One region of the Arthrobacter sp. TmtSoilC51 genome, then DNA from elsewhere that is predicted to be linked to it. Evidence: riboswitches for the same ligand, from Rfam matches in the RefSeq annotation. Region 1 holds a riboswitch; each other region holds the start of a gene.
The links. Region 1 has a riboswitch for cyclic di-AMP ahead of ACZ5G6_RS03960 (aggregation-promoting factor C-terminal-like domain-containing protein). Riboswitches for the same ligand answer to the same signal wherever they lie in the genome.

Region 1 (3,206 bases):
TGCACTGCGTTGCCGGCTGGATCTATGAGCGTCATGCATCCAGCATGCGGCCAAGGATTATGAGGGCTTTAGGCAGCCGCTGTGATGCGACTGTGAAACGTGGAAAGCCTTCAAACGGGGAAACGGCCTGAACCGCGAAAACCGCCCCGGTTCCTGCCGGTCGCTTCAAAAAACACTGCGAACGGCGGAAATGGGGCGGCAATCAGGCCCTGCACGATTGAGCCCGCTGGGGTGGGCTCAAGCCTGCTTCAGGGTTTGGCTTAGTACCAGTTGTTGGCCAAGTGGAAGGCAAGGGCGGCCGAGGGGGAGCCGTAGCGTTCCTTGATGTAGTTCAGGCCCCACTTGATCTGGGTCTGGTAGTTGGTCTCCCAGTCAGCGCCGGCAGTCGCCATCTTGGAAGCCGGCAATGACTGCACGATTCCGTAGGCGCCACTGGAGGCGTTGGTCGCGGTGGTCCGCCAGTTGGATTCCTTCTCCCACAGCGTGTTCAGCGCAGTCATTTCGCCCGGACCCCAGCCGTAGTTGGCGAGGATGCTGGCGGCGTACGCCTTGGCAGCTGCGGGATCGTCCACTGCCTTGGGGGCAGCTGCGGCGGCTGCGGCTGCAGCAGCGGCGGCATCTGCAGCCTGCTTGGCGGCTGCGTCAGCGGCAGCCTTCTCGGCGGCGGCTTGTGCGGCCGCTGCCTGGTCCGCGGCAGCCTTCTCAGCGGCGGCCTTCTCGGCGGCGGCTTGTGCGGCCGCTGCCTGGTCTGCGGCGGCCCTATCGGCGGCGCCCTTCTTGGCGGCAGCATCCAAGGAAGCTGAGATTTCCGCTGATTTGTTGCTGACCTGGGCGGTAGCCTGCGTCTCGGACGCCTGGCTCGTTTCCGGGAGGTTGAACGCAGCGTTTGCGGCCTGGCCGAGCGAGGCGACGCCCAAGGCGGCGGCAACGACTCCTGCAACAACGGACATCCGCTGCCCCGTCTTGCCGCGGCGTGCAGCGTTCTTCAGAACGGTTTGCGACTTGGTCAGGGGAGCATTGTGTTCGTCACGGTGACGCGCGGAAGGGCGCGTCTGATCGTTGAATTCAGACATGTGTGATTACCTCTCAGCGCCTGCGGAGTTAGCTGTCGGGTTCGGATGAGGTCATCCGGCCGCGCGCGTAGCTGCGGCTTCACCCCAAGGGCAAGGAAAATACTGTGCCCGGAGACTCTGGGTCCCCCGTCTCTGCCTCGAATGAGAACGGAACTCCGGGAAGTGGCAGAGCTCGGCGCATCCCGGGTGTGGGGCCAGTTAGGGGCGACCCACCCTTTCGACGGTACAGGAGGTTTCGGCTTAAGTCACATTTAGGTAACAGAGATCACGATCACGGCGCGTCATGTTGCCCGATTCGTTATGCGCGTTCGTTTGAAACTGAGGGGAGCCGGAGGGCGAACTCAGTGCGTCCCGGCTTGGACGTAACTTCCACGCTTCCGCCGTGCGCTTGAACGATCGATTCGACAATGGACAAGCCCAATCCGGAGGTCCCCTCAGAGCCCGATCTTGCGGCGTCAGCCCGGGCAAATCGCGAGAAAATACGGCCTTGGAATTCGGGCGGAATGCCAGGCCCATCGTCAGTGACGGTGACCACCGCACTACCGTCAGCAGAGAGCATGACGCCTGTGACCACCGTGGTGCCGGGATCTGTGTGCTTGCGTGCGTTGGACAGCAGATTGGCCAACACCTGATGCAGTTGGGTTGCGTCACCGCGCACCGTAATCGGTTCGTCAGGGAGCTGGAGCTTCCAGATATGGTCCGGTGCCATCACCTTTTCGTCGCTGACGGTCTCGATCACCAGCTGCGTCAGGTCCACATCCGTGACCTTCAACGGCTGGCCTTCGTCCAGGCGCGCCAACAGCAGCAGGTCCTCCACTAGCGTGGTCATCCGTTCCGATTGGCTCTGGACGCGTGCCAAGGATTTTCGTCCATCGTCGGTGAAGTTCTCGGTCATGCGTAGCAACTCTGTGTAGCCGCGGATGGCGGTCAGCGGCGTCCGGAGTTCGTGGGACGCGTCGGCCACAAATTGTCGGACCTTGGTTTCGCTTTCCTGCCGGGCTGCCAGCGCCCTGGCAACGTTGTTGAGCATTTGGTTCAAAGCGTGGCCAACGCTGCCCACTTCCGTTCCCGGATGGGAGGCCGACGGCGGTACGCGCACCGCAAGTGCCACGTCACCGGCGTCGAGGGGCAGCCGCGAGACTTTCGTCGCGACTTCCGAAAGCTGCTCCAGGGGCCGCATGGTCCTACGGATAATGACGGTACCCGCGAGGCCGATCAGTACCAGGCCGCCAAGAGAAACAAACACCATGGTCCATACCAGCGATGCCTCGGCGTTTTGCTTGTCAGCCAACGGCAGTCCCGTCACGATCACGTCGCCGTAGGCGGTTTCAACGGCCACCAGCCGGTAGTCGCCATTGGACAATGAGCGGTCCACAGGCAGATTGCCGCGGGGGAGTGACAGCAGGACCTGCTTGTCTTCGGCCGACAGTGCGGCGCGCCGGCCGTTGGCATCTATGAGGCCCGAGTTGATGACGGTGGAACCATCGATCCTCGCGTTGAGGGTCCCGGCACCTTGGCCGCGGGCCTCCAGGGGATCTGGCCGGCCGCTTGAAGGAAAGTTCGACGGCGGCCTGCCGAAGTCATTCGCGCGGCTGGACGCCTGCTCCAACTGCTTATCGAGTTGCTTGTTGAAGTACATGTCCATGGAGGCATAGCTGACCACCCCGACTGCACCGCAAATCGCCACCAGCAATGCCATTGCCACCAGGACCAGTCGCGTGCGCAGATGCCAGGTTGAGGGATTGAACCAGCTCCGCTGGGTCTTGCGGGCTACTTCTGAAAGGGTGGACAAGGTTCAGTCCGCAGGCTTGATGACGTAGCCGGCCCCGCGGATGGTGTGGATCATCGGGGGGTGGTTGGCTTCGATTTTCTTGCGCAGGTAGGAAATGTACAGTTCCACGATGTTGGCCTGCCCGCCGAAGTCGTAGTCCCAGACGCGGTCCAGGATCTGTGCCTTGCTGACCACGCGCTTGGGGTTCTCCATGAGGTAACGAAGCAGCTCAAACTGCGTTGCCGTGAGCTGGATGTCCTCGCCGGCGCGGGAAACTTCGCGTGTATCCACGTTCAGGGTGAGATCGCCCACCACCAGTTCGGCGGTGTCCATGGCGGCTACGCCTGATCGTTGGACGAGCC
Region 2 (3,206 bases), 1.1 Mb from region 1:
GTTGGGCTTGCGACCGGGAGGCTGGCCGGGCAGGCTCAATAGTAAGTTTGCTTAGGAAGGGGTTCACCATGACCAGCTATGACCCGGAAGACGATCCGCGGACCTTCGGGGCCTCGGGCGCAACCGAGCGGGACGATACGGCCGGCGACACTGCGGGCGACCCGGGCGATGTCCACGCCGATCCGGATATGCGCCAGGAAGAGGACAAGGACCCCGCGGCATCGTCCAACCCCGATCCTGCGGACGGGAACATCACGGGACTGGAGCCCGGTGGCGGGGTGCCCCCGGGAGAAACCCCGCCGGGCGAGGGCAGTATGAGCGGCGACCAAGGCCACGAAGAGTAGGTCGTCTCCCAGCCGCTGTTTCGTCGCTGCCCAACAACGTAACAGCGGCCCAACGACGTAATAGCGGCGGCCGACTCCGGTTACGGCAGCCTCAGGATCTCCCCGAGGTCGTAATCAGCCGGCTCCTCCAGCTGGGAATAGGTGCAACTCCCTGGAGTCCGGTCCGGCCGCCACCGGCGAAACTGGGTGGTGTGCCGGAACCGCTCGCCCTCCATGTAGTCGTAGGCGACCTCGATGACGAGCTCTGGCCGGAGGGGAACAAAGGAGAAGTCCTTGCCAGCGCTCCACCGGCTCTGTGCGCCAGGCATGCGGGAGCCAGTGGTTGCTGCATCTCCTTGATCAGCCCACTGGCCCCAAGGATGTTCGCTGAACTCGGTCTGGTATGGCTCGAGTTCGGCCACCAGGCTTTCGCGCTTGGCCATGGGAAATGAAGCCACCACCCCAACGTGCTGCAGCTGGCCGGCGTCGTTATAGAGCCCGAGCAGCATCGACCCCACAACCTTTCCTGTCTTATGCCAGCGAAATCCAGCCACTACGCAGTCGGCGGTGCGTTCATGCTTGGTTTTGAACATGACCCGCTTATTCGGCTGGTATGTCCCGCCGAGCGGTTTGGAAAGTATGCCGTCCAGCCCAGCACCTTCCAGCTGCACGAACCAATCCTGCGCTTGGTCCAGTTCCGTCACCGCCGGCGTTACGTACACGGGCGCCTCAGCCTTGGCCAGGGCCTTCTCCAGGGCAGCGCGACGCTCGGAAAACGGCTTGTCCATGAGGTCCTCATCTCCTATCGCCAGGATGTCGAATCCAATGAAGGAGGACGGCGTCTTTTCAGCCAGCATCCGCACACGACTGTCGGCGGGGTGGATGCGCTGCTGAAGGCCTTCGAAGTCGAGCCTGTTGTTCGCTATGAGGACGATCTCGCCGTCGATGACGCACTTGTCCGGAAGGTTCTTCTTGAGGGCTTCCACCAGTTCCGGGAAATACCGTGTCATGGGGCGTTCGTTGCGGCTGCCCAGGATGATCTCGTCACCATCTTTGAAAACAATGGTCCTGAACCCGTCCCACTTGGGCTCGTAATGCCCCACATCCGGAATGTTGGGCACGGACTTGGCGAGCATGGGCGAAACGGGCGGCATCACGGGCAGGTCCATAGGACTATGTCTACCGGCCAGTACATGCCGAAAGCTAGTCTTGGGCGATGGATATCTTGGCCGTTCTTGTGGCCGTACTGGCAGCACCTGCCCTCATTGCGGCCCTTTGGTTCTGGGTCTCGCGCCAGAACAGCAAGGGGAAAGTCCGGCGCGGCGCCACGGGTGGGATGCTGGGTGTGGCGGACGAAATTTTCCGACCCGAGACCCATTACGCACACCAAGTCCAAAGGATCCAGCACGAGCTGCCCGCCCCGGCTCCGGCCCCGGAGCCTAAGTCCTAACCGACCTTCGCTCTGGAAGACGTCCCGCCCGTTACATTAATGTGACTTTAGTTTGCTGCTCATGTACCGTCGAAGAGCGACCCGTATCTCCGCTGGGCCGCTTCCGGGTTGACGCCGAGCTCTGCCGCAAACCGGAATCCGCCAGACTCGCGGCAGAGACGGGGGACCCAGAGTTCCCGGGCCTGATTCTCCATGGGCCCTTGGGGTGAAGCCGCCATGTGCGGCCGGACGGCCTCGTCCGAACCCGACAGCTAACCTCGCAGGCGTTGAGAGGCAACCACCATGTCCCCAACCATGGATCAGCCGCGCCGCGCCCAAATAGCGCGCGAGCGTACCCAGCCAACCGGACGCCGTCGGGCCCAACCCAGCGGATCCTCCACCAGTGCGCCAGCAGCAGAAGCAGCGTCAACAAGCACGACGCCGGAACCCACCGCTGCTTCTAATCCCACCACCGCGGCACCCACTACGCGCGCGGCCGCTCGCGCCGCAGAGCGTGAGCGGGCAGCCCAGGCGGTCATCGCTCTTGCTGAAACAACGCCCGCGGACTCTGCTCCGTTGGAACCGGCAACGGCTGCGATTCCAACTGTTCAAGCTCCCGCACCGATCGCCCCCGAACCGGCTTCCACTCCGGAGCCCGCCACTGCCGCCATCCCGACGGTGGATGCCGCTTCTTCCACTCCGGAGCCCGCCACTGCCGCCATACCGACGGTGGCCGCTGCTTCACCGATGCCCTCTGCATCCCCGGCACAGGCGAAGAGCCCCGCCCAGCTGGCGGCAGCCGCCACCGCTGCGGCTGGCCTCGCAAGCCGGAAGGCCCTCCGCACGCGAGCAGCCCAGCCCTCGGCAGGCGGTGCCCCTACGTTCGGAGCTTCATCCTTGGGCGGGTCATCAGTGGGTGGATCGTCCTTCAGCCACGAACCACACGCCGTCCTCACAAAGGCGGCCTCGGTCAAGACAATGGGCCAGCGCATGGCAGTCGTCGCCGGAGCTTTGGGCTTGGTATTGACCGTTGGCACCGTGAGCCAGGCCTTCGAGCTTCCCTTCTTCGGGCAGGAAACACCGGCCCAGGAAGCCAGTGACGCAAAGACTGGTGGCGACAGCAGGCAGTCAACCTCGGCCACCCCCGCACCCAGCTCGTCCAACTCCACTGCTGCTTCGGCGGCCACCAGCGAGGCCGGACAGCCGGCAACTGTTGCAACGCAGTCGTCAGAAGAGGCACCCGCTCAGGGATCGCCGTCGTCCCTTCCGACTCCGCAAGTTTCACTCGCGGATCCTGTCTGGGTTCCTTCGGCAGTCCCGTCGGCTGTTGTTCCTGTGCCGGGCGTGACAACTCCTGTCCCAACCCAGCCAGCCCCGAGCCCGGTTCCGTCGGACACGGTTACCACCCCACCTGCCACGACGACGCCGGCCCCCACTGTCACTCCGGCGCCTAC
Region 3 (3,206 bases), 440 kb from region 1:
TGGCAGCCATGCGTGCCGTCGGCATGCACTTGGTGGGCGTTGGCGAACTCATCACCCCCACGCCCAAGGAAGTACTCCGGCAAGCCAAAGCCGTGGGGCAAGCGATCTCATCCAAGGTGGCTCTCCCAGCTGGGCCGGGCATCGCCCTGGCGTAGAAACCACCGAAGGCCAGTTCAGTCCTTGCCTTAAACGAACAAAAATTAACTCAAAAGAGCGGTACGTAAAGGGTCGATTGCTAAAGGGCCGGTTACGAAAAAAGGCCGATGCCTTCGAAGACTTTGGTCCTCGAAGGCATCGGCCTTTTGAGCTGGAGCGTGAAGCTTAGGCGCCAGCGCGTACGTACGTGATGGGGCCTGTTGCGGTAAGCCAGCTGATCGGGTGGATGCCCGTCTGGTTACCGTTGATGCCACCGCTGATGGCCTGGCCGTTGCCGATGTAGATAGCTACGTGGCCGGACTGGACGATCATGTCACCGGGCTGGGGGTCGCTGACAACCTTGCCGTAGTTCATGAACTGCATGGGTGCGAGGTCGCCAACCGGAATGCCTGCGGAGCCGAGGGCCCTTTCGACCATCGCGGTGCAGTCCTGGAAGATGCCGATCTGGGCGTAAGCCGAGGCGACCATGGCAGCGTTAATGCCACCAACAGCCGGAGCTGCAGCAGCAGGGGCAGCCGCGACGGGAGCGGCAGCAGTGGTTGCCGCCGCCTGAACGGTAGCGGTCGCAGGAGCCTTGGCCGCCGGGGCCGGAGCAACGGGCGCCGGCTTTTCAATAACGGGAGCCGCTACGGAAGCAACCGCAGGGCGCTCGAAGTTGACCTTGGCCGTGGATGCGGCCGTAACAACCTTGGTGGGACCCTCGGTGACGGTCTCGGCGACCGTAGCAGGGCTGGAGTCGCGCTGAACAGGGGTTTCTGCTGCGTGGGCAGCAATGGAACCCGTAAGGACGAGGCCCGAAGCTGCTGCGATGACAGCGGCCTGGCGACCTGCGCCCGAGGCGTTGCTGGCAACGGCCTTGGAGATTGAGATGAACGGATTAGGACGTACGCTGTCCGCCTTACGACGGCCGCGAAGAATGCGTGAAGACATGAAAGAGCCTCTCCCGATGCCTGCGAGGTTAGCTGTCGGATTCGGATGGGAGTCACCCGGCCACTATCCCCCGCTGTTCAGCGGAAGCTTCGTGACTTCACCCCAAGGCGCGCTCTGAAAGCGGGCCAAAATGGGTTCCCCGTCTCTGCCGTAGGTTTGTCTGCGAACGGATTCCGGACTGCGGCAGAGCTAGGCAATCAGGCCGGAAGTGCCCGCTACGTGGAACAGGCACAGGTACAACCGTACGGGAAGATCATCTCAAAGTCACATTTACGTAACGAGAAGTTCAGTTTTGGCGTGTCGCGGTGACCATTTCGAGATCTTCGCAAGTATGTAGAAAACCTTGTTATTCCGGGGAATTTTCGCCATCCGGGTCGTTGGGAACCGCGAGTTTCTTCCGGGCTGTAACAGCGAGGAAGATCACCAGGGCAATCGCCACCACGGCGAGGCCAACGATGCTCCAGGGGAAGGGCTGGGAAGCGGCCGGAGCCGGCTCAATGTTTTCGGTACCGGGGGCCGCCGTGCCCGCCGTCGGAACAGCCACCGAAGCCGACTGGGAGGCACCTGCCTGGCCGCTCGCCGTCGTCGTGCTTGTCCCGGATGCCGTAAACGTAAAGGTGCCCTCGATGGGGTGCGAGTCGGAGCTGACCACGCGCCAGACCACCGTGTATTCGCCGGCCGGAGCACCCTGCCGAAGTTTCTGCACGGCCATGTTGTCGATGATTTCCACTGCGCCGTCCGCCCAGTTTTCGCCACCAGAGGTGACAGTCACACCCGAGCCGATGGCCAGCGGCCGGTTGTTGAACGTGATGGATACCGACGCCGGCACTTCAGTCACCCGGGCACCGTTCGCCGGGTTTGTTGATTCGGCGACGTCGTGGGCGGAGGCCGGGGCGGCGGCAAACAGCAACGCTGAAGCGAAAGCCAGCGCGGCGACGACGGCGGCCAGAAGCGGGCGGATGGTACGCATGGGGCGGTTTCTCCTAGTGTTGGCTTCCTTACAGACTAGGCGAATCGTCCCAGCGGCCCACATTGGCGGGCATAGGATTTGAGAGCAAACTCCCCCGATCCCCGGAGACCTTCATGCTTAAACAAGGTTCTGCAATCGACCGTTACTTCAAGATCTCCGAACGCGGTTCCACGTACTCGCGGGAAATACGTGGCGGATTCGCCACCTTCTTTGCCATGAGCTACATCGTTGTGCTGAACCCGCTGATCCTTTCCGGGGCAGACTCCAGCGGAGCTTCGCTCGGCTTCACGGCCGTCGCGGCCACTACGGCCTTTGTGGCCGGTATCCTCACCATCCTCATGGGCGCTTGGGCGAAGCACCCCTTCGCCGTGGCAACTGGCCTTGGCGTGAACGCATTCGTAGCGGTGACAGTTGCCTCCCACCCGGAGCTGACGTGGCCGGACATGATGGGCCTTGTGGTGCTTTCGGGCGTCACCATGCTGATCCTGGTCCTCACCGGATTCCGCACGGCCGTTTTCAAAGCCGTCCCGGAAGCTCTCAAGACGGCAATCGTGGTGGGCATTGGCCTCTTCATCGCCCTGATAGGCCTTGTCAACGCAGGCTTTGTCCGGCGCATCCCGGATGCCGCGGGCACCACTGTCCCGCTCGGCCTGGGTGTGGACGGCAAGCTGATGGGGTGGCCTACGTTGGTTTTCGCTGTCGGCCTGATCCTGACCATCGCGTTGGTAGTGCGAAAGGTCCGCGGCGCGATCCTGATCGGCATCGTGGTCTCCACTGCCCTGGCCGCCATCCTCGAATTCACGCTCCATATTGGCCCAAGCTTCGACGGCAAGAACGTCAACCCTCGCGGCTGGTCCCTCGTGGCTCCCACACTTTCCGAATGGGGCGCTCCGGACCTCTCCTTGATTGGTAAAGCCAACCCCTTCGGCGCCTTTGAGCACCTCGGTTTCGTGGCCGCCGCGCTGCTGGCTTTCGTGATCCTCCTCAGCATCTTCTTCGACGCCATGGGCACCATGGTGGGCCTGGCCAACGAGGCCGGAACCGTGGACGAGCACGGCAACATTCCCAACGTGGACCGCGTCCTCCAGGTTGATGCCCTCGGGGCAATCGTCGGCGGCGGCGCATCCGTTTCGTCCAACCAGATCTTCGT
Region 4 (3,206 bases), 260 kb from region 1:
GACCGAGCCCACCAGGTTCTTGACGGGCGCCTGACGGTGGGATGTGCCAAGAATGGTGGTCGATGCGGCGGACAAGGCCTGGACCTGTTCCGGGCGGACCTTGGAGGGTCCTGCGCCGAAGCGTCCGTCCTTGGGCAGCAGGTCGGCGGGAATAGTGATGCTGTTGTCGCTCACGTGTGGCTCCAATGGGTATCGGTTAGAGAGGGGAGGTGGCAGGTGGCATCGGCTGCCCCTTCGACTCCATCATTCTGCCTGACCGGGCCCGCGCTCAGGAATCTGCGGTTGTCATAGTCCGCCACGTGGAATGCCTGAACCACTACGGGCATTCGTGCCCGCGGAAACATTATCCAGAGTAATTCCAAATAAGCTAGGCTAGGGTTGGCGTTCCTGAGGTGTCGATTGCACACCGTCCACCTTGGCTGGGACGCGGTACGGTGGAGATTACGCAACAAATGCGTTCGAGGAGAGCTGAGCTGGATGACGGATCTGATCGATACCACTGAGATGTATCTTCGGACCATTTTGGAGCTTGAAGAAGAGAACATCGTGGCTCTTCGCGCACGTATTGCCGAGCGTTTGCGCCATTCGGGACCCACAGTTTCCCAGACCATCGGACGCATGGAGCGCGACGGCCTGGTGATTGTGTCCAACGACCGTCACCTGGAGTTGACTGAGGTCGGACGCAAGCGGGCCACTGAAGTCATGCGAAAGCACCGCCTTGCCGAGAGGCTTCTGGCGGACGTCATTGGTCTCGACTGGGCGTATGTCCATGACGAGGCATGTCGCTGGGAGCACGTCATGAGCGAACGTGTGGAGCGGCGGTTGTATGAGTTGTTGGAACATCCCACCGAGTCGCCGTATGGCAACCCCATTCCGGGCCTGGAGGCACTTGGCGGCCTCGCCGGCCAGCCCCTTGCGCGCCTGGACGTCAACCTGCTGCACGCGATGGACGGGTACGCCGCCGATTCACGCGTAGTCGTCAGCCGACTCGCTGAGCCCATCCAGGTTGAGCCGGAACTCCTCACCCAGCTTGATGAAGGCGGGATTCGTCCCGGCGCCACCGTCTCCTTGGAGAGGGTGGGGGAGTACATCTCTGTTCGCGTTCCCGGCATTGAAGGAGCGCTGGAGCTGCCTCCCGAGGTAGCCGCGCACGTCTTCGTCGCCGTTAGCTGACTTTCCGGCGTGTCAGATCTCACGTTGGGGTCTTTGGCGCGCGTGTGACCTGCGGGTTTCCGCGATTGATGGTATGGAGCCACGCCACAACACGGTGTTTCGAAAGATAACGAATTTATTACTGCGGACTTTAATCGCCTATAGTTATCTACTAGCGCCGATACCAAAGCGTTACCTGATCTGGAGCCGAGCTCTGCCAGCGGATCAGGTGTGTCATCAACTACTGGCAGAGGCGGGGGAACCACAAGCGGCTGCCTAAAGAAGCAGCCTTGGGGTGAAGTCCGCAGCAGAAGTGCCTACTAACGCAAGTCCTCCTTGGGATACCTGTGTGCCGTTTGCGCTTCGTGCGGACCGGGTCTTTGAACTCTCTGACCCGAATCCGACAGCTAACTTCGCAGGCTTTCTAGAGAGGAACAGAGTTTGACATCGCAGAACGTCAGGGGTCGCCGCCGCGCGTCCGGCCCCGCTGCTGAGCTGCGGCCAGCCCGCGCCGCAATGGAGATCCGGCCACGCGACACCCCGCGTCAGGTGCGCCGCCGCAAGAGCCCATTGCGCCAGGTAGCCGACTTCGCCGCAGCCAGTGGTGTCGGGCAGAAAGCCGGAGTTGCGCTTGCCGCCACCGGACTTGCCCTGACTGTAGGTCTGCCGGCCACAAGCCCCGTCATGGCCACATCCGAGTCCGGTCAGACTGAGGCAGCCCTGACCGTGCCCGGTGGCAGCCAGCCCGAGGTTTCTGCGGCAGCGTCTGCCAAAATCGATTTCAGCCGCGCAGCGGTCGCCACCGCAGCCGATCCTGACGGCAAGCTCAAGCAGCTGCTGAGCGCGCAGTCTGCGGGCAGCATCCAGCGCGCCTCCTCACTTGGCACCTTGGGCAGTCCACTGGACAAGTTGGTCACGGCGTCGCCCTTTGGCTATCGCGTCAGCCCGCTCACCGGCGGCACGGGTGACTTCCACCGTGGCCAGGACTTCGTGGCCCAGTGCGGTACCGCTGTTCACGCCGCAGCCGCAGGCAAGGTCACGTTCGCGGGCTGGCATGAGTATGGCGGAGGCAACCGCGTAGTGGTTGATCACGGCAACGGCCTCGAGACCACGTACAACCACCTGTCGTCCTTCAACGTCAAGGTGGGTCAGACCGTCAACCGTGGCGATACCGTCGCGCTCAGCGGCACCACGGGCGCATCCACCGGCTGCCACCTCCATTTTGAGGTCCAGGTAAACGGCGAGGTCGTAGATCCCATGGGTTGGCTCTGAGCTAGTTGATGGTGCTCTCTCGCATTGATGACACGCCCCGTGACCTGAATGTGACATTCACGAATATCTGTTGTACCGTCTAAAGCGCATCGGCTTTTTAGGGGGCCGATGCACTTGGGTGGATTGCCTAGCTCTGCCACCACTCAAGGTCCGTTCGCAAAAATCGTCTGGCAGGGGCGGGGGAACCAATTTTGGTCTTCGAATCAGAAGGCCTTGGGGTTAAGTCGCAAAAGCTTCCCGGAAGCCGCGCGGCCGGATGACTCCCATCCGAATCCGACAGCTCACCTCGCAGGCATTGGGAGAGGCTACCTTCGTGTCATCACGCACTACCCCTGCGCGCCATCGCGCCGAATTGGTTCGTACGAACCCGTTGAACAACCTTTCCAAGGCTGTCTCAACCAATGCAGGCACCGTAGGCCGCCAAGCCGCCGTTCTGGCCGCAGCCTCTGGACTCGTTCTCAGCGTCGGACTCCCGGCCCAGGCCGCAGATACTGACGTTTCCAAGTCGGAAAGCTCCAGCACCCAGCAGTTGGTAGCCACCGCAGTTGTCACCGCCGAGCCCACCGCAACCGTTTCCTTCGAGAGCCCGGTAGTGGCCACCAAGGAAGCCCCCAAGGTTCAGCGGGCCTCCCAGCGCACGCAGACTAGCGATAGCCAGGCGAACGGCGCACTCTCTGCCCTGTCCTCCACGGCCAAGGATTCCGCTTCCAGCGCGGCAGCCTCCGGACTCGCAGCCATTGCCTACACCGGCATCGGCCACCCCTACGTTTGGGGCGGCACTT

Region 2: linked by a shared signal. The riboswitch ahead of ACZ5G6_RS21960 (hypothetical protein) and the one ahead of ACZ5G6_RS03960 (aggregation-promoting factor C-terminal-like domain-containing protein) in region 1 are both predicted to bind cyclic di-AMP.
Region 3: linked by a shared signal. The riboswitch ahead of ACZ5G6_RS01885 (NlpC/P60 family protein) and the one ahead of ACZ5G6_RS03960 (aggregation-promoting factor C-terminal-like domain-containing protein) in region 1 are both predicted to bind cyclic di-AMP.
Region 4: linked by a shared signal. The riboswitch ahead of ACZ5G6_RS05120 (M23 family metallopeptidase) and the one ahead of ACZ5G6_RS03960 (aggregation-promoting factor C-terminal-like domain-containing protein) in region 1 are both predicted to bind cyclic di-AMP.

What each region holds. Positions count from the first base shown of each region.
Region 1 is NZ_AP035877.1:821,660-824,865, forward strand. Features, by position in the region: gene ACZ5G6_RS03955 (glycosyltransferase) at 1-35, opposite strand, end outside; gene ACZ5G6_RS03960 (aggregation-promoting factor C-terminal-like domain-containing protein) at 261-1,073, opposite strand; cyclic di-AMP (ydaO/yuaA leader) riboswitch at 1,079-1,236, opposite strand; gene ACZ5G6_RS03965 (sensor histidine kinase) at 1,372-2,865, opposite strand; gene ACZ5G6_RS03970 (response regulator transcription factor) at 2,869-3,206, opposite strand, start outside.
Region 2 is NZ_AP035877.1:4,806,877-4,810,082, forward strand. Features, by position in the region: gene ACZ5G6_RS21945 (DUF6480 family protein) at 69-344, shown strand; gene ACZ5G6_RS21950 (ATP-dependent DNA ligase) at 425-1,492, opposite strand; gene ACZ5G6_RS21955 (hypothetical protein) at 1,540-1,773, shown strand; cyclic di-AMP (ydaO/yuaA leader) riboswitch at 1,903-2,053, shown strand; gene ACZ5G6_RS21960 (hypothetical protein) at 2,056-3,206, shown strand, end outside.
Region 3 is NZ_AP035877.1:381,100-384,305, reverse strand. Features, by position in the region: gene ACZ5G6_RS01890 (NAD(P)/FAD-dependent oxidoreductase) at 1-155, shown strand, start outside; gene ACZ5G6_RS01885 (NlpC/P60 family protein) at 322-1,086, opposite strand; cyclic di-AMP (ydaO/yuaA leader) riboswitch at 1,090-1,258, opposite strand; gene ACZ5G6_RS01880 (copper resistance CopC family protein) at 1,433-2,056, opposite strand; gene ACZ5G6_RS01875 (NCS2 family permease) at 2,170-3,206, shown strand, end outside.
Region 4 is NZ_AP035877.1:1,076,975-1,080,180, forward strand. Features, by position in the region: gene serC (phosphoserine transaminase) at 1-174, opposite strand, end outside; gene ACZ5G6_RS05115 (iron-dependent transcriptional repressor DtxR) at 478-1,173, shown strand; cyclic di-AMP (ydaO/yuaA leader) riboswitch at 1,353-1,589, shown strand; gene ACZ5G6_RS05120 (M23 family metallopeptidase) at 1,594-2,424, shown strand; cyclic di-AMP (ydaO/yuaA leader) riboswitch at 2,570-2,733, shown strand; gene ACZ5G6_RS05125 (C40 family peptidase) at 2,738-3,206, shown strand, end outside.